3 regions of the Mesorhizobium sp. WSM4821 genome follow, and region 3 is predicted to be linked to each of the others. Evidence: riboswitches for the same ligand, from Rfam matches in the RefSeq annotation. Region 3 holds a riboswitch; each other region holds the start of a gene.
What was found. A riboswitch is a leader RNA that binds a small molecule or an ion and turns the genes downstream of it on or off. The one in region 3 is predicted to bind cobalamin.
Positions count from the first base shown of each region.

Region 1 (6,900 bases), 3.3 Mb from region 3:
CCTCGGCCTCGATCCTAGCATTGGAAAGCAGACGATGGGGCCTGTGAGCATTTTCCTTGACCGATCTGGGCGAATTGCTACGAGCTGACCTGCCACGGGTAATTTCCTCCGGCTTTGATTAGAGTCCGGCCTGATTGAAGGACGGACAGATGAAGAGAAAGCGCTTTACGGAAGAGCAGATCATCGCGGTTTTGCGCGAGCACGAGGCGGGGGCGAAGGCGGGCGATGTGGCGCGCAAGCACGGGATCTCCGAGGCGACGCTGTATAACTGGAAGGCGAAGTATGGCGGCATGGAGGTCTCCGACGCCAAGCGGCTGAAGGCGCTGGAGGAGGAGAACGCCAGGCTGAAGAAGCTTCTGGCCGACCAGATGCTGGAAGCCTCGGCGTTGCGCGAGCTCCTGTCAAAAAAATGGTAGGGCCCGCCGCCAAGCGCGAAGCCGTCGCGCATCTGCAGACCGTGCTGGGTCTGTCGGAGCGTCGGGCCTGTTCCATTGTCGGCGCCGAGCGCAAGATGATCCGCTACCGGCCGCGGCGGCCGCCGGAGACGGAGTTGCGCGGCCGGCTGCGTGATCTCGCCAACGCACCCCGCCGCTTCGGCTACCGGCGGCTGTTCATCCTGCTGCGGCAGGATGGCGAGCCGGCGGGGATCAACCGCATTTACCGGCTCTACCGCGAGGAAGGGCTGGCGGTGCGCAAACGGCGTGCGCGACGGCGTGCGGTCGGCACCCGGGCGCCGATCCTGATGGAGGCCCGGGCCAACGCGCGCTGGTCGCTGGATTTTGTCCACGACCAGTTCGCCTGTGGCAGGCGCTTCCGCATTCTCAACGTCGTCGACGACGTGACGCGAGAGTGCCTGGCGGCGATCCCCGACACCTCGATCTCGGGCCGGCGTGTGGCGCGCGAACTGACGGACCTGATCGCCCGCCGCGGCAAGCCCGGCATGATCGTCTCCGATCACGGCACGGAATTCACCTCGAACGCCATGCTCGCCTGGTCGAAGGACCACCAGGTGGAATGGCACTACATCGCACCGGGAAAGCCGATGCAGAACGGTTTCTGCGAGAGCTTCAACGGGCGGATGCGGGATGAACTCTTGAACGAGACCTTGTTCTTCGGCCTCGACCATGCCCGCACGACGATTGCCGAATGGAGGGACGACTACAACCGATCACGCCCACATTCAGCGCTCGGATATCTCACGCCCGCGGCCTATGCCGCCAATCTCACCGCAACGGACGATCGGCTGCGCAACCCCGACCAGCTCCGCCGTTGCTCAACCCGCGCCATACGGCGTAAAACCCGCCGAGGCTCTAATTGCGGCTGGATGAAAATCCGGTGGCAGGTCAGAGCCTCGTCCGATTGGGCCACCTACGTCGCCGACCATTCGGCTCACGTTGGAGGGGAGCCATTGCACCAGCCAGCTCCCAGGCGAGGAGATCGCCGACAGCCAGGCGGTGTCCCGTCACCACCTTCGCAAAGTTAAGCCGGCCATCGCCCTACCAGTCCATCACCACCTTGCCGGAACTGCCGCTGCGCATCGCATCGAAGCCGGCCTGAAAATCGTCGATGCCGATGCGGTGGGTGATCAGGCCGGAGACATCCAGCGGGCCCTGCACAAGCGCGATCATCTTGTACCAGGTTTCGAACATCTCGCGGCCGTAGATGCCCTTGAGATGCAGCATCTTGAAAATGACCTTGTTCCAGTCGATCTCGAAGCCGGTTGGCGCGATGCCCAGAATGGCGATCTTGCCGCCATTGTTCATGGTGTCGATCATGTCGCGGAAAGCGGGGGCGGCGCCCGACATTTCGAGGCCGACGTCGAACCCCTCTGTCATGCCGAGCACCGGCATGACGTCGCGCAGCTTTTCCTTCGAGGCGTCAACGACATGCTGGACGCCGAGCTTTTTCGCCAGCGCCAGCCGCAGCGGGTTGATGTCGGTGATGACCACTTTGCGCGCGCCGACGCATTGCGCGACGAGCGCGCCCATGATGCCGATCGGCCCGGCGCCGGTGACCAGCACATCTTCGCCAACCAGATCGAAGGAGAGTGCGGTGTGGACGGCATTGCCCAGCGGGTCGAAGATCGCGGCGATCTCGTCGGGCACATCATCGGGGATCGGCACGACATTGTGCTGCGGGATCGCCAGATACTCGCCGAAGGCGCCAGGACGGTTGACGCCGACGCCGAGCGTGTTGCGGCACAGATGCCCTCGCCCGGCGCCACAGTTGCGGCAATGGCCGCAGACGATGTGGCCTTCGCCCGATACACGCTGGCCGACCTTGTATTCGGTGACCGCTGCGCCGAAATCGGCAACGGTGCCGACGAATTCATGGCCCGTCACCATCGGCACCGGCACCGTCTTCTGCGCCCACTGGTCCCAATTGTAGATGTGCACGTCGGTGCCGCAGATCGCCGTCTTCTTGATCTTGATCAGCACGTCGTTTGGGCCGATCTCCGGCACCGGCACCTCTTCCATCCAGATGCCCGGTTCGGCCTTGGCCTTCACCAGCGCCTTCATCATGTTCGACATTAGATGCTCCTTACACCTTGATTGGTTCCACTCCTCGCCACTCCTCGGTAGCTACACAACGGAAAGGTAGGCTCGGAGAGCACACCTGAGATCTTTGGGCCGATCGGAATGCCGACGGGGGCCTTTGTGTCAAAGCAACACTCCACGGCGAGCCGTGCGCGTGAAAAGCTCTGTTCCAGCGAACCTCAGCAAAAGCGGAGCACACGCCGTGCCAGATGCAGCCAGCTTCAATTCAAGCGATGAGGAATGGTCGCAGCTTGCGGCTGGGCGGTATGGCTATTTGTCGATGCCCGCCAAATGCGACGCATATCCTTTGATATAGACACTCTGGATGGTCAACCTCGCCGCCGATTTGTCGATGGTGCCGGTGCACAGGCGGCATCTGCAAGCGTTGATCCCTCGCGTCTGTCGGCCGCTGGCCCTGTTAGGCAGAAGCTCACGGACAAAACCGCCTTCCTTCGTGGTCGAAATCACCCGTCCGGGGACTAAGCGGCTTCCCAGATCCTGCCCCGGCGCTGAGCCGTCGTGCCGACCTTCGGCTGGACGACAAGGGTGGGGACTCGCACGCGTCGACCGATGTCTTCGCGGCTTTCGATGCCGTCCTTTCTGCCTCAAATTATGCGCGAGGCCCGCGGGCCAAATGTTTGGTCACAGTGGCTCGGCGGCCCGCGCCTGCGCTTTCTCCCGTAGCGCGCATGCTGCGGCGACCATGTTGATGAGGGCAGGGCGGACCTCTTCCCATTTCCTTGTTTTGAGGCCGCAGTCCGGATTCACCCACAGTTGGCCGTCCGACAGTCGCTCGCGAGCAAGTTGGGCGAGATGCAAAATCTCGCCGATCTCGGGGACACGTGGCGAGTGAATGTCGTAGACGCCGGGACCGATTTCGTTCGGATATTTCGACTTGGTGAAGGCGTCCAGCAGTTCCATTTTGGAGCGCCACGTCTCGATTGAAATCACGTCCGCGTCCAGTTCAGCGATCGAGTCGATGATCTCATTGAACTCCGAATAGCACATGTGGGTGTGAATTTGGGTCGCGTCCTCTACACCCGTCGAGGCGAGCCGGAAGCATTCGACAGCCCAGCCGAGATAATGTTTCCAATCGGACGTCCGCAGGGGTAAGCCTTCGCGAAACGCGGCCTCATCGATCTGGATCACCCTTGCGCCAGCTCTTTCGAGGTCGGCCACTTCATCGCGGATAGCGAGTGCGATCTGGCGGCAGACCTCGGCGCGGGGTACGTCGTCGCGCACAAAAGACCAGTTAAGAAATCGTCACTGGACCAGTGAGCATGCCCTTCACCGGCTTTTTCGTCAGCGACTGGGCAAATTGCCACCAGAAGACCGTCATCGGATTGGGCCGCGATACGTCGCCGAAGATGATGGGAGGGCGCACGAGTCGGGAGCCATAACTTTGCACCCAGCCATGCTGGGTGAAGGCGAGGCCGGACAGCTGCTCGCCGAAATGCTGCACCATGTCGTTGCGTTCGAACTCGCCATGTACCAGCACGTCCAGCCCGATCTCCTCCTGCCAGCGGACCGCCGCCTCGGTCTCCTTCTTCAGAAAGGCCTGGTAGTCGATATAGCTCAGTCGGCCCTTCGCATGAGCGGAGCGCGCCCTGCGCACCTCGGGCGTTTGCGGGAAGGACCCGATGGTCGTCGTCGGGAACAGCGGCAGGGCGAGCGTGTCAGCCTGGACTCTCGAGCGCTTGGCAAATGCGCTCTTTCGTTGCTTCATGGCGCCGTCAATGCTGCTGACGCGCCCGCGGACGAGCGGATCGTGGGCCTTTGTCGACATTGCGCGCGCGGCGGCCGCCTCATCAGAAGCCTTCAGCTTGTTACGGCCTCCCTGCCTTCGGACAAGGCTTGGGCCAGCACGAGCAGCTCTTCAGTCTTCTGGGCGGCGAATGCCAGCCACGAACGGACGTCTACATCGAGCGCGGTCTCCATCCGCAGGTCCATCGGCACGTGAAGCATCGAGCAGGAAGGCGCAATTTCGACACGGTCCAGCGGCCAACCGGCGATGACCGGCTTGATGCCGTCGAGAATGGCGGTCAGGTTCGCGCGCCAGACATTGCGGCCGTCGATCAGGCCAAGTGAGAGCACCAGATCCTTCGGTGCGAGCCGACCAACCGTCTCCAACTGCTCGGGAGCGCGCACGAGGTCGAGATGCAGCCCCGCCAGGCTCAGCGAAAGCGCGGTCTCGAGATTGTTTCCTAGCGGCCCGAAATAGGTAGCCAGCATAATTTTCACCTTGGGCGCGGCTTTCGACAGCTGCCCGTAGGTGAATTCGAAGGCAGCTCGTTCGTTCGGGTTGAGATCGAGCACAAGCGCCGGCTCGTCTGCACCCAGTCGGCCCCCGAGAGCTCCAGCCTCTGCAGGAGTTGCTCGTAGACCGGCAGCAGGCGCGGTAGCAGCGCTATGGGATTGAAGCCCTGGTCGGGAGACTTCGCCAGCTTGAGGAAGGTCACCGGTCCAAGGATGACCGGGCGTGTATGGATGCCGAGCTCTTTTGCCTCCAGAAAGTGATCGACTGGTTTCGTCGCCGAGAGGGCGAAGGTCTGATCGTCGCCAAGCTCCGGCACGAGGTAGTAGTTGGTGTCGAACCATTTGGTCATTTCCATCGCGGTCACGCGCTGCCCCTGAACTGCATGCCCGTGACTGGCGTGTCCGCACCCCGCGCTATCGCCCTGCGTCCCGCGCGCCATCGCGAAGTAGATGTCAAGCGGGACCTCGCCGCCCGTCCAGCCGTAACGAGCTGGGACGGCGCCGACCATTGCTGCGGTGTCGAGCACATGGTCATACAGTGAGAAATCGTTCGACGGGATTTTCGACACGCCGCGGGCGTGCTGCTCGCTCCATCTGGCGGCACGCAGTGCCTTCGCCGTCGCCAGAAGGTTGGCAGCAGACGATTTTCCGGACCAGTAGCTTTCGAGCGCGAATTTCAGTTCACGCCGGCGACCGATACGCGGCACGCCAAGCGTTGCTATGGGAACTTGCTGGGAGACATTCATTCCATACCCCGATGGTTGGGGCCGGGACAAGGAAGGCGCTGGCAGGCCGGCATCAACGCCGAGCTGCCGCGACCACCAGACACCCCGCCCGCGGACGTTGTTCGTCGTGACAGGTCTCCTGACTCGCGGGTCACAGCCTCTGCCACGTCTTCCGGGGCAGTTCGCCCCAGTGACATTGATGGGTTTGGCTCGCCGCTTACAGTTGCGGGGGCAGCGTAGGCATTGCACCGGCTCCCCTCTTAGCTCCGCTACGGCAACGCCTTGCGGAGAACCACGACATGCGGACAATCGCAGTAGCCCACTTTCTTGTCAATTTCGTATAAACAAATGTATATGTGTTTATGTGAATTGTTAGCCTGCGGCGTGTTTCCAAGTCGCCGTCGAGCTGAGCCTTCTGCGCGACTCTCCGGTGTTTGCAGACTGTGGCTCGGCCCTCGGGCAATCTGCCTTTTGTACGATCCGGTCTCAAACGACTTCGTCAAAATGGCGCGTGTTGGCCATTCGTGATCGGACGGCAGTGCTGGTCGAAGTGCGACAACGTTCCTGAGCCTCAACAATCAGTAATTTTGGAAAAAAACCGGCATCCTTCTCGGGCTGGTACGTTCGATTTACACGCGCTTGTCTGGACAGCCTGCACAACGGAAGGTGGGCTATACGTGGCCGAAAAGCCGCCTTACAGCAACCCAGTCTGCTCAGCCTCGCGGCGCAGATTCTGCCGTGGCCTGGGGCCGATCTGCTGGATCACCAAGCCGGCCGCCAGTGAGCCAAGATCGCCGCAAGTCTGCAGGTCGCGGCCTTGCGTGTAGCCATGCAGGAAGCCGGCGGCATAGAGATCGCCGGCGCCCGTCGTGTCGACCAGTTCCTTGATGGCGGTCGCCTGGATGACCACGGTCTCGTCGCCGCGCACGATCACCGAGCCTTTTTCCGAGCGGGTCACGGCGGCGATCCGGCAATCCTTGCGGATCTGCGCCAGCGCCTCGTCGAAGGACGACGTCTGGTAGAGCGACTTGATCTCGTGGCTGTTGGCAAAGACGATATCGACCGTGCCCGAACGCATCAGCTCAAGGAATTCGTCGCGGTAGCGGTCGACGCAGAACGAATCCGACAGGGTCATCGACACTTCGCGGCCTGCTGCGTGCGCCAGCTTCGCCGTCTGGCGGATTGCCTCCTTGGCGCGCGGCGGATCCCACAGGTAGCCTTCGAAATAGGTGACCTTGGCGCCAGACGCCTTGTCGGCTTCGACATCCTCAGGGCCAAGCTCGACACAGGCGCCGAGATAGGTGTTCATCGAGCGCTCGCCGTCGGGCGTGACGAAGATCATCGAGCGCGCCGTCGGCGGCTCACCCTCGAGCGGCGTGGTG
Region 1 is NZ_CM148371.1:30,925-37,824, reverse strand. Features, by position in the region: gene AC0NID_RS00155 (cytochrome-c peroxidase) at 1-18, shown strand, start outside; partial or broken gene AC0NID_RS00150 (IS3 family transposase) at 150-1,328, shown strand; gene tdh (L-threonine 3-dehydrogenase) at 1,497-2,531, opposite strand; partial or broken gene metE (5-methyltetrahydropteroyltriglutamate--homocysteine S-methyltransferase) at 3,180-5,515, opposite strand; cobalamin riboswitch at 5,631-5,830, opposite strand; gene AC0NID_RS00135 (adenosine kinase) at 6,213-6,900, opposite strand, start outside.
Region 1: it holds a riboswitch for cobalamin, as region 3 does, so the genes downstream of both, metE (5-methyltetrahydropteroyltriglutamate--homocysteine S-methyltransferase) here and AC0NID_RS19180 (CbtB domain-containing protein) in region 3, are expected to answer to the same signal.

Region 2 (6,900 bases), 3.1 Mb from region 3:
GTGCCGCTGATCGTGTTCTTCTCGCTGCAGCGCTATTTCGTACGCGGGCTGCTCGCCGGCTCGGTGAAGGGAGGTTGAGATCATGCAATCCGCCGTGAAAGCGACCGTGAAACCCGACCTCGCCGCCGACAGCGACTGGTGGCGAGGCGCCGTGATCTACCAGATCTATCCGCGCAGCTATCAGGACTCGAACGGCGACGGCGTCGGCGATCTCAAGGGCATCATCGGCAGGCTGCCCTATGTCGCGGCGCTCGGCGTCGACGCCATCTGGATCTCGCCGTTCTTCAAGTCGCCGATGAAGGATTTCGGCTACGACGTGTCGGACTTTTGCGACGTCGATCCGATGTTCGGCACACTGGCCGATTTCGACGCCCTGACCGCCGAGGCGCACAGGCTCGGGCTCAAGGTGATGATCGACGAGGTGCTGTCGCATACCGCCGACAGCCATCCGTGGTTCAAGGAAAGCCGCTCGAACCGCATCAATCCCAAGGCGGACTGGTATGTCTGGGCGGACGCCAAGCCCGACGGCACGCCGCCCAACAACTGGCTGTCGATCTTCGGCGGCTCGGCCTGGCAGTGGGACACCAGCCGCCAGCAATATTACCTGCATAATTTCCTGGCCGAGCAGCCCGATCTCAACTTCCACAGCCGCGCGGTCCAGGACGCGCTGCTCGACGTCACCCGCTTCTGGCTGGAACGCGGCGTCGACGGCTTTCGCCTCGACACCATCAACTTCTATTTCCACAGCCAGGGCCTGGAGGACAATCCGGCGCTGCCGCCCGAAGAGCGCAACGACCAGACCGCGCCCTCCGTCAATCCTTACAACTACCAGGACCACCTCTACGACAAGAGCCGCCCTGAAAACCTCGGCTTCCTCGAACGCTTCCGCGCCCTGCTCGACGAATATCCGGCGACGGCCGCGGTCGGCGAAGTCGGCGATTCACAGCGTGGACTGGAGGTGGTGGCGGCCTATACCGCCGGCAGCAAGCGCGTGCATATGTGCTACTCGTTCGACTTCCTGGCGCCCGAAAAGATCAGCGCGGCGAAGGTGCGTTCGGTGCTGGAGGCGTTCGGCAAGGTCGCCAGCGACGGCTGGTCGTGCTGGGCCTTCTCCAACCATGACGTGATGCGCCCTGCCTCGCGCTGGGCGGCCGGCGAGGCCGACCCGACCGCTTATCTCAAGGTGATCTCGGCGCTGCTGATGTCGCTGCGCGGCTCGGTCTGCATCTATCAGGGCGAGGAACTCGGGCTCGGCGAGGCCTCGCTGCAGTTCGAGGATCTGCAGGATCCCTACGGCATCCGCTTCTGGCCGGAATTCAAGGGCCGCGACGGTTGCCGCACGCCGATGGTCTGGGATGGCGCCGCGATGAATGGCGGCTTCTCCAAGGCAAAGCCATGGCTACCCGTGCCCGCCAAGCATCTGTCGCAAGCGGTCGATGTGCAGCAGGGCGACGATAGTTCGCTGCTCGAACACTACCGGCGCTTTCTCGCCTTCCGGCGTTTGCATCCGGCGCTGGCCAAGGGCGATATCGACTTCATCGAAAGCGAGGGCGATACGGTTGCCTTCACGCGCCGCGAGGGCAACGAGCAGATCGTCTGCGTCTTCAACCTCGGCAGCCGACCGGCCGAAATCGATCTCGGCGGACGCTCGCTGCAGCCCTTGCCGGGGCACGGGTTTTCGGGACAGACTGGCACCGGCTCTATCCGTCTCGGCGGCTACGGCGCCTGGTTCGGGCGTATCGACTGAATTTGCTATTCACTGGAGGGAATCATGGCCGATGTCACGCTAAGGCAAGTGAAGAAATCATACGGCAATCTCAATATTCTCCATGGGATCGACCTCGATATAAAGTCGGGCGAGTTCATCGTCTTCGTCGGCCCTTCGGGCTGCGGCAAGTCGACCTTGCTGCGCTCCATCGCCGGGCTTGAGGAAATCACCTCCGGGGAGCTCAGAATAGCCGGCGAGGTGGTGAACGACGTGCCGCCGTCGAAACGCGGCATAGCCATGGTGTTCCAGTCCTATGCGCTCTATCCGCATATGACCGTCTACGACAACATGGCGTTCTCGATGAAGATCGGCAAGGAGAGCAAGGCCGAGATCGACAAGCGGGTGCGCCAGGCGGCGGAAATACTGCAGCTGACCAAATATCTCGACCGCCTGCCCAAGGCGATGTCGGGCGGCCAGCGCCAGCGCGTCGCCATCGGCCGCGCCATCGTGCGCAACCCGAAGGTCTTCCTGTTCGACGAGCCGCTGTCGAACCTCGACGCGGCACTGCGCGTCGCCACCCGCATCGAGATCGCCAAGCTCAAGGAATCGATGCCTGCCACGACGATGATCTACGTCACCCACGACCAGGTCGAGGCGATGACGCTGGCCGACCGCATCGTCGTGCTCAAGGAGGGCCATATCGAGCAGGTCGGCACGCCGATGGAGCTCTACAAGAAACCCGGCAATCTGTTCGTCGCCCAGTTCATCGGCTCGCCTGCCATGAACATCCTGCCGGCAACGATCGACAAACCGGGCAACCCGACCGTCGTCAGCCATGTCGGCGGCCGCAAGGCGACGGTGCCGATCGCCACGCCGGCCTCGGCGAAGGGTGCTGTGGTGAGTTTCGGCGTGCGGCCGGAGGATCTGATGATCGCCACCGGCGCGGACTATCTGTTCGAGGGAACGGTGGACTATGTGGAGCAGCTCGGCGAGGTCCAGCTCGTCTATGTCGACATCGGCCGCGCCGACCTGCCGCTGGTGACCAAGCTGCCCGGCAATGTCGAAGTCAAGCGGGGTGCTGCGCTGCGGCTGACTGCCGATGCCGGCGACCTTCACATCTTCGATGCGGATGGACATTCCTTCACACTCCACAAGGCGGAAGCAAAGGCAGCTTGAGAGAGCGGCAGCCGAACTGCTGGACATGGGCAGTTTGGCGAGGGCAAAAAAAGAGCGGCGGGCCAAGCCCGCCGCTCTTTTGCATTCAGGTCGCCGTTGAAGCGTACACATCGTGCTTCCCGAAAATCGGAACCGATTTCGAGCCGAAGCGCTAGCGGCCGAACAGGTTCCGGTCGCTGCCGTGCGGGGCGGACTTCTGCACGTCGCCCGACGAGTTGAGCAGCTTATAGACCGGCGAGCCGGTGTTGCGCACCGAAGACGTCTGCGTGTTGTCGACGTTGACGGTCGCCTGCTCGTTGATGTCGGTTCCGCCGACGTTGTCGTTGCGGGCATAGGCGCTGCCGGCGGCAATCAAAAGCGCGGCGGCGGCAAGGGCGATCTTCTTCATTCCAATACTCCTGGATTTTCGTATCCCACAAGCGCGGCGGTCTTGATGAAGACAATGCCGCCGCTGCTTGTTTGACCATGATCTTTTCCGAACCGCAGGTTCGGGATCATGGTCTGGAACCGAGTGTTAATTGTTGCCGAAGAGGTTACGGTCGCTGCCGTGGACGGGCTTCTCGTCAGCCGGAACCGGATTCTGGGCCGGAGCCGAATTCAGAATCGAAGCCGTGTAGGAGCTGTCGGCCGCGACGGCGGGCTGGTTGGCGCCGTCAGACCCATAATGGTCACTGCCTTCAGCAAAGGCGCTGCCGGTAATGGCCAGAACGGCGACGGCCGCAAGAGCGATCTTTTTCATTTTAGTACTCCAGTATCTTATTTTTCCGTCCGTCCAGCGGCATGTCTTGGGAGGAATCCGCGTCGTTCGGACAGCCCCGATGTGGGGAGGCCATCCTGCGGATTCCAATCACGAAGTTGTTCCGCGTGGACCAAGAATCTGCATCTTGAAATTGTGCCAAGCCTTCCTACAACCTAAATTTTCCGCTTGTTTATCAGTTGGTTATCTCAAACGTACCGCCCGGCCATTTGACGAATTGGCGAGTCTGCGTTCACACCGTCCTGTACGCAGTGTCAACAGAAACGAACCGTTCGGTTCGATTTTAGAGACCCCTTAAAAAGCATTTCGAAGCCTGCTAACGAATCGTTTACCAGTTCGGCCCCCGCCGATGGGCCAAATCCGGCCATGCTTTCGGGCCGGCAACGCTCGGCGAAGGGCGATTTCACCCCTTGCTCACTCCGGTCCAACAGGTTTCGCGGCCGTGTCGCGCCGCATGGATACGATGTCGCTTTCATGCCGACAGACGGCCGACGGTCATGATTAGATCACGCCAACTCAGGTGCCGCATGGTGACGACCAAGCGGAGAATTGGGAAGCCGGTCAGAACCCGGCGCTGCCCCCGCAACGGTGGTGGAGTTCAAGTCGCAACGGGAGACCACTGGGTCACAAGCCTGGGAAGGTGTCGCGACCGTCCGCAAGGATACTCCAGAGCCCGGAAACCAGCCCGAGATTCTAGACTCGACTGATCGCGGTGGGCGGTCAAGAGGCGGATAGTGCATGCCCGGCCATATCGCCGACGTGCAGCCGATCCTTCCTCCATCACCACCAGTTCAGTCCTTGGACATGAGGACAGGACATGGATGCGCGCAACGACATGCTGAGGCTCTTGCACGGCCGCAGGCAAGGCTATTCGCTGGAACAGCCCTTCTACACCGATTCCGATTTCTTCAAGCTCGACATGGAGCTGATCTGGTATCGCGACTGGCTGTTCATCGGCCACGATTGCGAGTTGCCGAAGCCGGGCAGCTACATGACCGTCCAGATCGGCGACTATCCGGTCGTGCTGGTCCGCGACCAGCAAGGCAAGATCAACGCCTTCCACAATTCCTGCCGCCATCGCGGCAGCCGCGTCTGCAACGCCGACAAGGGCACGGCGGCAAAGCTCGTCTGCCCCTATCACCAGTGGACCTACGAGCTGGACGGCCGGCTCTTGTTCGCAAGGCAGATGGCGGATGGCTTCGACAAGAGCCAGTTCAGCCTGAAGCCGGTCGCCTGCGAAAGCGTCGGCGGCTACATCTTCATCTGCCTGGCCAAGGAGCCCGCGGATTTCGCGCCGATGCGCGCGATGGTCGAGCCTTACCTCCTGCCGCACCGGCTGCGCGAGGCAAAGGTCGCCTTCGAATCGACCATTGTCGAGAAGGGCAACTGGAAGCTCGTCTGGGAGAACAACCGCGAGTGCTACCATTGCGCCGGCAACCATCCGGAACTGTGCAAGACATTCCCGGAAGCACCGACCGTGACCGGCGTGCAGGGCGCCGACAGCGATCCGGAAATGCTCGCTCACTGGGCCAAATGCGAGGCGGCGGGCTTGCCGAGCAAGTTCCGAATCGATCCGGCCGGGCAGTATCGCGCCACCCGCGCGCCGCTGCTGCGTGACGCCGTCAGCTATACGATGACGGGACGGCGCGCGGTGAAGAAGAACCTTTCCGACAGCGTTTCCACCGACCGCATCGGCTCGCTACTGCTCTACCATTACCCGACGACCTGGAACCATATCCTCGGCGATCATGCCGTCACCTTCCGCGTGCTGCCGATCAGTGCCACGGAAACGGCCGTCACCACCAAATGGCTTGTCCACAAGGATGCGGTCGAAGGCGTCGACTACGATCTCGCCGAACTCACCCATGTCTGGACCGAGACCAACGACCAGGACCGCCGCATCGTCGAGGAAAACGCCTTCGGCATCCTGTCGCCGGCCTATGAGCCCGGCCCCTATTCGGAGTTGCATGAGGGCGGCGTCATCCAGTTCGTCGAATGGTACGCGTCCTTCATCGGGCCGCGGCTTGCCGAGGACGGCCGGCCGGCGTTGCGCAGCGTCGCCTGAGATCTGAGGAATGAATGCGATGACGGACCTCGGGCTCTACCGCCATCTCGACGAGATGGCGCCCTGGAACGACAGGCTCCAGGTGCTGGAAGTGATCGGCGTCAGCGACGAGGCGCCTGACGTGAAGACCTTCACCTTCCGCTCCGACAACCAGACCTGGTTCCGCTACAAACCAGGACAGTTCGTGACGCTGGAATTGCCGACCATTGAGGGCCAGCTGATGCGGACCTATACGCTGTCGTCCTCGCCGTCGCGGCCGTTCTCGATCGCGGTGACGGTGAAGGCGCAGGACGGCAGCATCGGTACGCGCTGGATGTTCGACAATCTGAAGCCCGGCGTTCACGTGAAGGCCTATGGGCCGGCGGGCGACTTTTCGCTGCACAGTCATCCCGCGGCCAAATATCTGTTCATTTCGGCCGGCTCCGGCGTGACGCCGATGATGTCGATGCTGCGCTGGCTGAACGACTGCGCGCCATGGACCGATGTCGGCTTCGTCAACTGCGCGCGAAAGCCCGAGGAGATCATCTTCCGCAAGGAGCTCGAACTGCTGGGCAGCCGCATGCCGGGCCTGTCGCTCGGCTTCATGATCGAGGAGCGCTCCAGCCGCGAGGGCTGGTTCGGCCATATGGGCCGGATCGACGCGATCCGGCTGCCGCTCTTGGCACCGGATTTTCGCGAGCGCGAAATCTTCTGCTGCGGCCCCGATCCATTCATGCGCGCGGTGCGGCAGATGCTGGAGGCCGCCGGCTTCGACATGGCCAACTACCATCAGGAAAGCTTTGCCGCACCGGCGGTGGAGGAAATACCGGCCCCGTTTGCCTTGCCGGCAAGGGGTGGGCCGGCAGAAGGCGGGGTCGAGGTCCCTACTGAGGCCGCAACGCCAATTCGATTCTCGCTTTCGGATGTCGACGCCGACTGCGTTGCCGGCCAGACCGTGCTGCAGACGGCGCGCGCTTCGGGCGTGCGTATCCCGGCGGCCTGCGAGTTCGGCCTGTGCGGAACCTGCAAGGTGAAAAAGCTCTCGGGCCAGGTCGAGATGAGCCACAATGGCGGCATCCTCGATCACGAGATCGACGACGGCTTCATCCTTGCCTGCTGTTCGAAACCGCTGACGGCGATCGAAATCGAGGCCTGACCGGCGGGCCGCCTAAACCCCGTAGCGCTCGGTGCGGATAAAACCTGCCGGAACGCCGG
Region 2 is NZ_CM148371.1:887,519-894,418, forward strand. Features, by position in the region: gene AC0NID_RS03985 (carbohydrate ABC transporter permease) at 1-78, shown strand, start outside; gene bglA (beta-galactosidase BglA) at 83-1,747, shown strand; gene AC0NID_RS03995 (ABC transporter ATP-binding protein) at 1,772-2,884, shown strand; gene AC0NID_RS04000 (DUF680 domain-containing protein) at 3,036-3,272, opposite strand; gene AC0NID_RS04005 (DUF680 domain-containing protein) at 3,399-3,623, opposite strand; cobalamin riboswitch at 4,143-4,344, shown strand; gene AC0NID_RS04010 (aromatic ring-hydroxylating oxygenase subunit alpha) at 4,459-5,706, shown strand; gene AC0NID_RS04015 (FAD-binding oxidoreductase) at 5,726-6,841, shown strand; gene AC0NID_RS04020 (FAD-binding oxidoreductase) at 6,854-6,900, opposite strand, start outside.
Region 2: it holds a riboswitch for cobalamin, as region 3 does, so the genes downstream of both, AC0NID_RS04010 (aromatic ring-hydroxylating oxygenase subunit alpha) here and AC0NID_RS19180 (CbtB domain-containing protein) in region 3, are expected to answer to the same signal.

Region 3 (6,900 bases):
AATTCTGGCGACATCGCTGCTGTCGCAGAAGAGCCTGGCCGAGCATGTCGAGGCGGTGGCCGACGGACTCGACAATGGTGGACTCAGCATCGGTCGTGTTGCCGTCTCACGGATCGTCGGCCGCGATTCAAAGAAGCTCGACAGAGCCGGCGTCTGCCGTGCGGCGATCGAAAGCCTGGCCGAGAATTTTTCCGACGGCGTCGTCGCGCCGGTCTTCTGGATCGGTGTCGGCGGACTGGCCGGCGGCGTCGCCTACAAGGCCGCCAACACGGCCGATTCGATGATCGGCCACCGCACCCCGCGCCACGAGGCCTTCGGCCAGGCGGCAGCGCGCTTCGACGATCTGATCAACCTGCCGGCGTCGCGGCTGACCGCGCTGCTCATCGTGATGGCCGCCTTCCTCGTCAACGACGCCGATGCCGGGAACGCCTGGCACATCATGCGGCGCGACGCGAAGAAGCACCGCTCGCCCAACGCCGGCTGGCCCGAGGCTGCGATGGCCGGCGCGCTCGGCCTGACGCTCGCCGGCCCGCGCTCCTATGACGGCGTCATCGTCGATGATGCTTTCATGGGCGAAGGCGGCCGCCGCGAAGCGGAAAGCGCCGATATCAGGCGGGCGCTGAAGCTCTACCGGGTCGCCGACTTTCTGCTGATTGGCCTGTTTGGGTTGCTGTCGGCGATCGTTATCGTCCTCTGACGGCGTTAAATCCGGACCCGCAACGCTGCCGGTCGAGATCGGCTGAAATAAAAAACCCGCCTCGGCGGCGGGTGTTGGCGCGAATCGGCGCCATATCGAAATTACTAGCATAACTGCCGGCACAAAGCAAGAACAAACATGCCATGTCGGCGCCGCCCCTCATCCGCCTACCAGCAATTGCCCTGCCCCAAAGCGCGCGGGCAAAACCTCTCAAAACTCAATCCCCTGCTGCGCCTTCACGCCCGCCGAAAAATGATGCTTGATCACGCCCATCTCGGTGACCAGGTCCGCCGCCTCGACCAGTGCTGCCTTGGCGTTGCGGCCGGTGACGACGACATGCAGGCCCTCGCGCCGCCCCTTCAGCGCCGCCACCACCTTGCCGAGATCGAGATAGTCGTAGCGCAGCGCGATGTTCAACTCGTCGAGCACCAGAAGGCTGATTGACGAATCGGCCATCAACTCGAGCGCCTTGGCCCAGGCGGCTTCGGCGGCGGCGATGTCGCGCTTCAGGTCCTGCGTCTCCCAGGTAAAACCCTCGCCCATCGTGTGCCAGACGACCCGGTCGCCGAAAGCGGCAAAAGCGTCCTTCTCGCCGGTGTGCCATTTGCCCTTGATGAACTGGACGACGCCAACGCGCCTGCCGTAGCCGAGCATCCTCAGCGCCAACCCGAAGGCGGCAGTTGTCTTGCCCTTGCCGGGCCCGGTGTTGACGATCAGCAGCCCCTTCTCGACCGTCTTCGCCGCGACCTCGGCGTCCTGCACCGCCTTGCGCTTGGCCATCTTGGCGCGGTGGCGTTCCTCATCCCTGTCGTTAATCGGCCCGTCTTCGATATGTGATTTGTCTTCGATGTGCTTGGTATCAGCCATGTCATTTCACCTTGAGCGGCAGCCCCGCCACCATCAGCAGCACCGTATCGGACACTGCCGCGACCTGCTGGTTGAGCCGGCCGGCGGTATCGCGAAACCGGCGGGCGAGCGTATTGTCGGGCACGATGCCCTGGCCGACCTCGTTGGAGACCACGAACCATGGCCCGCGCGGCCGCGACAGCACATCCGCCAACCCCTGGCATTCGGCCTCGATGTCGCGTTCGGCCAGCATATGGTTGGACAGCCACAGCGTAAGGCAGTCGATCAGGACAGGCCGGCCGTCGGGCAAAGCCTCGATCGCGCCGACGAGATCGAGCGGTGCATCGACAGTCGTCCAGCCCTCGCCGCGCCGCGACCGGTGCAGCGCGATGCGCTCGCGCATTTCGCCGTCGTAAGCCTCGGCGGTGGCGATATAGGTCCACGGCGCCGGACAGGCCGTTACCAGTCCTTCGGCGTGCGCGCTTTTGCCGGAACGCGCACCGCCGATGACCAGGATCAAGTTCCCGCCGGGAGTAACGCGATCAGGCAAAGCTGTCGCGCAGGCTGGTCGCCGTGCCGGTGAAACGGCCACGCACCACGCCGACGACGACGCCGAGCACCAGCCAGAACACCAGATTGGTCAGCGTTACCGCCACCACGAACTGGTGGTGCAGGCCTTCCGGGATCGGCGACTCGAAACTGTCGGGCTGCGGAGCACCGACGATATGCGGCGCCACGATCAGCGCCACGGCAAGGAGCGCCAGCGGCAGCGACTTGCGGAAGGCAAGCAGGCCGAGACCGGCCGCCGTCGCCGCCACGGTTGCCCACCACCAGATCTGGCGCTGGGCGAGATCGGCCGCCGGCATCGCCGGCAGTTCGGGCGGCAGGCCAAGGTTCGGAGCCAGCGTGAACACGGCAAAGCCGGCAAGGCCCCAGAACAGGCCATGGCGCCAATTGCCGATGCCGCCGGCGAACTCCGAAGCGGCGACCAGGATCAGCGCGAAGCCGATGCCGGTGACGACGTTGGCAACGACGTTGAAGGCGAATCGCTCGGAACCGTCGGCCGGCGCCCAGCCTTCGTCTTCCGGAGCGGCAGCTTCGGCCGTCGCCGCTCTGGTCATGGCATCGGTATCGGTGGCGTTCGCGACGGGCGCCGCGGCATGGTCATGCGTGTGGCCGCCGCCGGCCTGTTCGTAGGCTTCAGCCTTGAGAATGAGCGGCACGGTGGCGTAGGCCTGCATGCAGGCGAGGACGGCGCCGGCCACAATCCCTGCGATCGCCGCGATGAACACGACGTTGCGAAACAGTGTCATGATGTCAGCCCCTCGTCAGTGGCAGGGAAATGCCATCGAGTGGCGATAGTCGTGGGCGGCGTTATGCACCGCATCGATTTGCGAGAAGCCGACGAAGCCCATGACGAAAATGCCGAGAAACGCAGCAAGCGCCAGTTGCATGAAGCGCGACTGCGAGGAGACGGAAGCGCCGAGGGACACGGAAGGGGTATTCATGTCTTGTCCTTTCGCCCTCCACCCGAGGGCATAGAAGTCAGTTTTCCTGTCGCCGGCAGGTCTCCTGGCTCGCGGATCAGCGCCCTTCCCCACCTTCCCGAAGAAAACCTTCAGTGGCATATGGAGAGGACTACCGCACACAGTTGCGGGGGCAGCCACGGCATTGGGCAAATTTCGCCCTCACCGCATTCCCTCTTGGTTCCAAAGGAACCGACGACGGGTGCGACTATAGGCAGAATCTCCGCGCCCGGCAAACCAAATTCCGTCAGCGGTCAGCTGGAATGCGTCACTTGGCTTCAGCCTCCCAATGAGACGATCCGATTGGCGACCAGTTGCTGCAGCTGCCAAAGATGGCGGTCGTGAATGCCGCGCTCTTCCAGGTTTTTCACCGTGTTGTAGAGGTAGTCGACGCCTGATCCCCAGTGTCCGCAGGACGTGGTCAGTCTTTCGACCACCTCGTGCTCATCGAGCGAACCAGCATAGGTGATGCCGCTGCGATTGATGACGAAAGCCAGCGCCCTCAACGGACCGCCATCGCTCGCGAGTCTGAGAATACGAGGCATATAGCTTGTCGGCTTCAGCGTCATTTCGCGTCGGAAAAGCCTGCCCAATTGCTGCCGCCGATCGCCATCGGTCAGCCGAAAAGCGATGCCCTTGCACTGCCCTCCACGGTCCAGAGCCATCATCAGGCCGGGGCGATCCTTGGTGCCGCGCCAGCGCGTCATGTTCATGCAAAAAGACCGGTGCCAGCCACGCACCACGGCGACACGTTCCTCGACATGGTCGATTTCGGGTTTCCAGATCAGCGAACCGTAGCCGAACAGCCACAACGGTTCGGCGGCAGGGAGTTCTGCCTGCAACGCGTCCAGCATCGCGTCATAGTCGCCATCATCCAGATGCATGGCATCCGGGTCAGGTCCAGCATCCTGGACCTCGCGCCAACAACGCGCAACCAGCTCCGGCGTAAGCGCCATCTGTCGTGTGGCCACGTTCCAGATCCCTTTTCTTGCCGCATGATTATGCGTCCTGCTCGAGACTCGCAATGCCGTCACCGCGATTGACAATTTTCGCGGCTGGGTGTCGGCTGGCACATCACTGGAAACCTGCCATGCAGCCCAGCCACAGCGAGCATGACCCCTATAACGGTCTGACCCGGGCCGAGCCGACGCTGCCGGCGTCGGACTACTGGGAGCTGAACGCCTATCAGCGCGATCTCGACGCCATCTGGTATCGAAACTGGCTGCTCGTCTGCCGCGAGGCCGACCTTGCCCAGCCGCTGGCGTTCAAGACATTCCGTGTCGGCACGCAGGAGATTGTCGTGCTGCGCGACGAGACCGGCACCCTTCGGGCCTTCCACAACACTTGCCGGCATCGCGGCTCGCAGCTTTGCCGGGAAAGCCAAGGACGGCTGAAGGCGCGGCTCATCACCTGCCCCTATCATGCGTGGTCTTATTCGCTGCGCGGCGATCTCGTGCGGGTGCCGTCGAAATCGCTGCCCGAAGGCTTCGACAAGGCCGATCACCCGCTCTACCGCGTGGCGCTGTCGGTGTGGCGCGGTTTTGTCTTCGTCAATCTGGAGGAAGACGCCGCCGGCTCGGCTGAAGCATCCTTCGATCCCACATCCGGCAATCTCGCCAACTGGCCGCTGGAAACGCTGGTGACCGGTCACGTGCTGCGCAAGGTGATGAACTGCAACTGGAAAATCTTCTGGGAGAACTTCAACGAGTGCCTGCATTGCCCGGGCGTTCACAAGGACCTGTCGCGGTTGGTGCCGATCTTTGGCCGCGGCCTGATGGGACGGCATGACGACCCGGAATGGGCCCGTCACGCCGACAATGACGCGCCGGAATTTTCCGGTGGCCTGCGGGCCGGGGCCGAGACCTGGTCGCGCGACGGTCACGTACACGGTCCGGTCTTTTCCGACCTGACGCCCGCCGAGCGCGCCGCCGGGCAGACCTACGCGACCAACCTGCCGTCGATGTTCATCGTCGGCCATGTCGACTATGTCAGGACCGTACGGCTGGTGCCGCTTGGACCCGAGCAGACCGAACTCACCGCCGAATGGCTTTTTTCGCCCGAAGCGCTCGCCGATCCAACGGCGGATCTCGACAACATCGTCGCCTTCGGCAGGCAGGTGCTCGAGGAAGACGCTGATATCTGCGAGGTCAACCAGAACGGCCTGCGCTCGAGGCGCCACGAGGCCGGCGTGCTGATGCCCGAGGAATATGACCTGCACCGCTTCCATAACTGGGTGCGCGAGCAGCGTGCGACGCTTTCATCCAAGCCGTGAAGATCAAGGGGATTTGGCCCGCCTTCTTTTGTCCGGGGCAACCATGATAGTCGTCTTGCAGTGCTGAATCAGATTGCGAGACCATGAGCATTCCTACGCTGACCGCCTCCGTTCAGGATCCGCCGAAGCTGAAGCGAATCGTCGCCATCGACGTGGCCCGCGGCATCGCTTTACTTGCCATGGCGAGCTACCACTTCACCTGGGATCTCGAATTCTTCGGCTACGCCGACCCTGGCCTGACCGCCTTCGGCTGGTGGAAATTCTACGCGCGCTGCATCGCCTCGACCTTCCTGTTCCTGGTCGGCGTCAGCCTGTTCCTCGCTCACGGCAAAAAAATCCGCTGGAACGGCTTCTGGAAACGTTTCGCCATGGTCGCCGGGGCGGCGTTCGCGATATCGGCCGCCACAAGGCTTGCCACGCCGGACAGCTTCATCTTCTTCGGCATCCTGCACGAGATCGCACTGGCCAGCCTGCTCGGCCTGGCGTTCCTGCGGCTGCCGGCGCTGCTGACGCTTGTTGTCGCGGCTTTCGTCATCGCCGCACCGCTCTACCTCAGGTCCGAGATCTTCGACCATCCGGCCCTGTGGTGGGTCGGCCTGTCGGCAACCAATCCGCGCTCCAACGACTATGTCCCGCTGTTGCCGTGGTTCGGCGCCGTGCTTGCGGGCATCTCGGCGGCAAAACTCGCCTCCGCCTCCGGCGTGCTGACGCGGCTGGCGGGGCTGACGTCCGGTCGCTGGACAAATCCGCTGGTCTTTATCGGCCGTCACAGCCTCGCCTTCTATCTGATCCACCAGCCGGTGCTGATCGGCTCGATCTGGCTGTTTTCGCAGATCATGCCGGCACAGGTCGAAACCAGGCAGGTCACCTTCCTGAAAGAGTGCCAGGCATCATGCGAGCAATCGCGCGACACGGAGTTCTGCTCCAGCTATTGTGTGTGCATGCTCGATACGCTCGAACGCGAGGCCACGCTTGATCGGCTCTACCGCAACGACCAGGCTGCGGAATGGCAGGCACATCTCGGCGAACTCGCCGGCGCCTGCACCGCCAAAGCCGACAGCACTTTGATGGAGGGAGGAGCACAATGACCGACGAGCGGCCGAAACTGGGGCAGCCGAAATCCGGGCAGCCGAAACCGGGGCTCATACCATGGCCGCCGCTGATCTATCTTGCGGCCATCGCCATCAGCATCGCGCTTGGCCTGCTTTACCCGCTGCCATGGATCGGCGGCCTTCTCGGCGACATCCTGTTCGCGGCCGGCTGGGTGGCCTTACTCGGCGTGGTCTCACTCTGGTTCACGGCGATCCGCACCATGTTCCGGGCAAAGACGACGCTCCACCCAAACGCCGTGCCGGACCATCTGGTCACATCCGGCCCCTTCGCCGTCAGCCGCAACCCGATATATCTGGCCAACACGCTGCTGCTGATCGGCGTGGCCCTTGTCTCGGGGATCGCATGGTTCCTGCCGCTGGCAATCATCGCGGCCTTCGCAACGCAGAAGTTGGCGATCGAGGGCGAGGAAAAGGTGCTGGCGGCGAAATTCGGCAAGAAGTACCGCG
Region 3 is NZ_CM148371.1:3,953,038-3,959,937, reverse strand. Features, by position in the region: gene cbiB (adenosylcobinamide-phosphate synthase CbiB) at 1-697, shown strand, start outside; gene cobO (cob(I)yrinic acid a,c-diamide adenosyltransferase) at 908-1,477, opposite strand; gene cobU (bifunctional adenosylcobinamide kinase/adenosylcobinamide-phosphate guanylyltransferase) at 1,566-2,063, opposite strand; gene AC0NID_RS19185 (CbtA family protein) at 2,086-2,856, opposite strand; gene AC0NID_RS19180 (CbtB domain-containing protein) at 2,872-3,051, opposite strand; cobalamin riboswitch at 3,089-3,281, opposite strand; gene AC0NID_RS19175 (gamma-glutamylcyclotransferase) at 3,348-4,040, opposite strand; gene AC0NID_RS19170 (aromatic ring-hydroxylating oxygenase subunit alpha) at 4,160-5,341, shown strand; gene AC0NID_RS19165 (acetyltransferase domain-containing protein) at 5,425-6,429, shown strand; gene AC0NID_RS19160 (methyltransferase family protein) at 6,426-6,900, shown strand, end outside.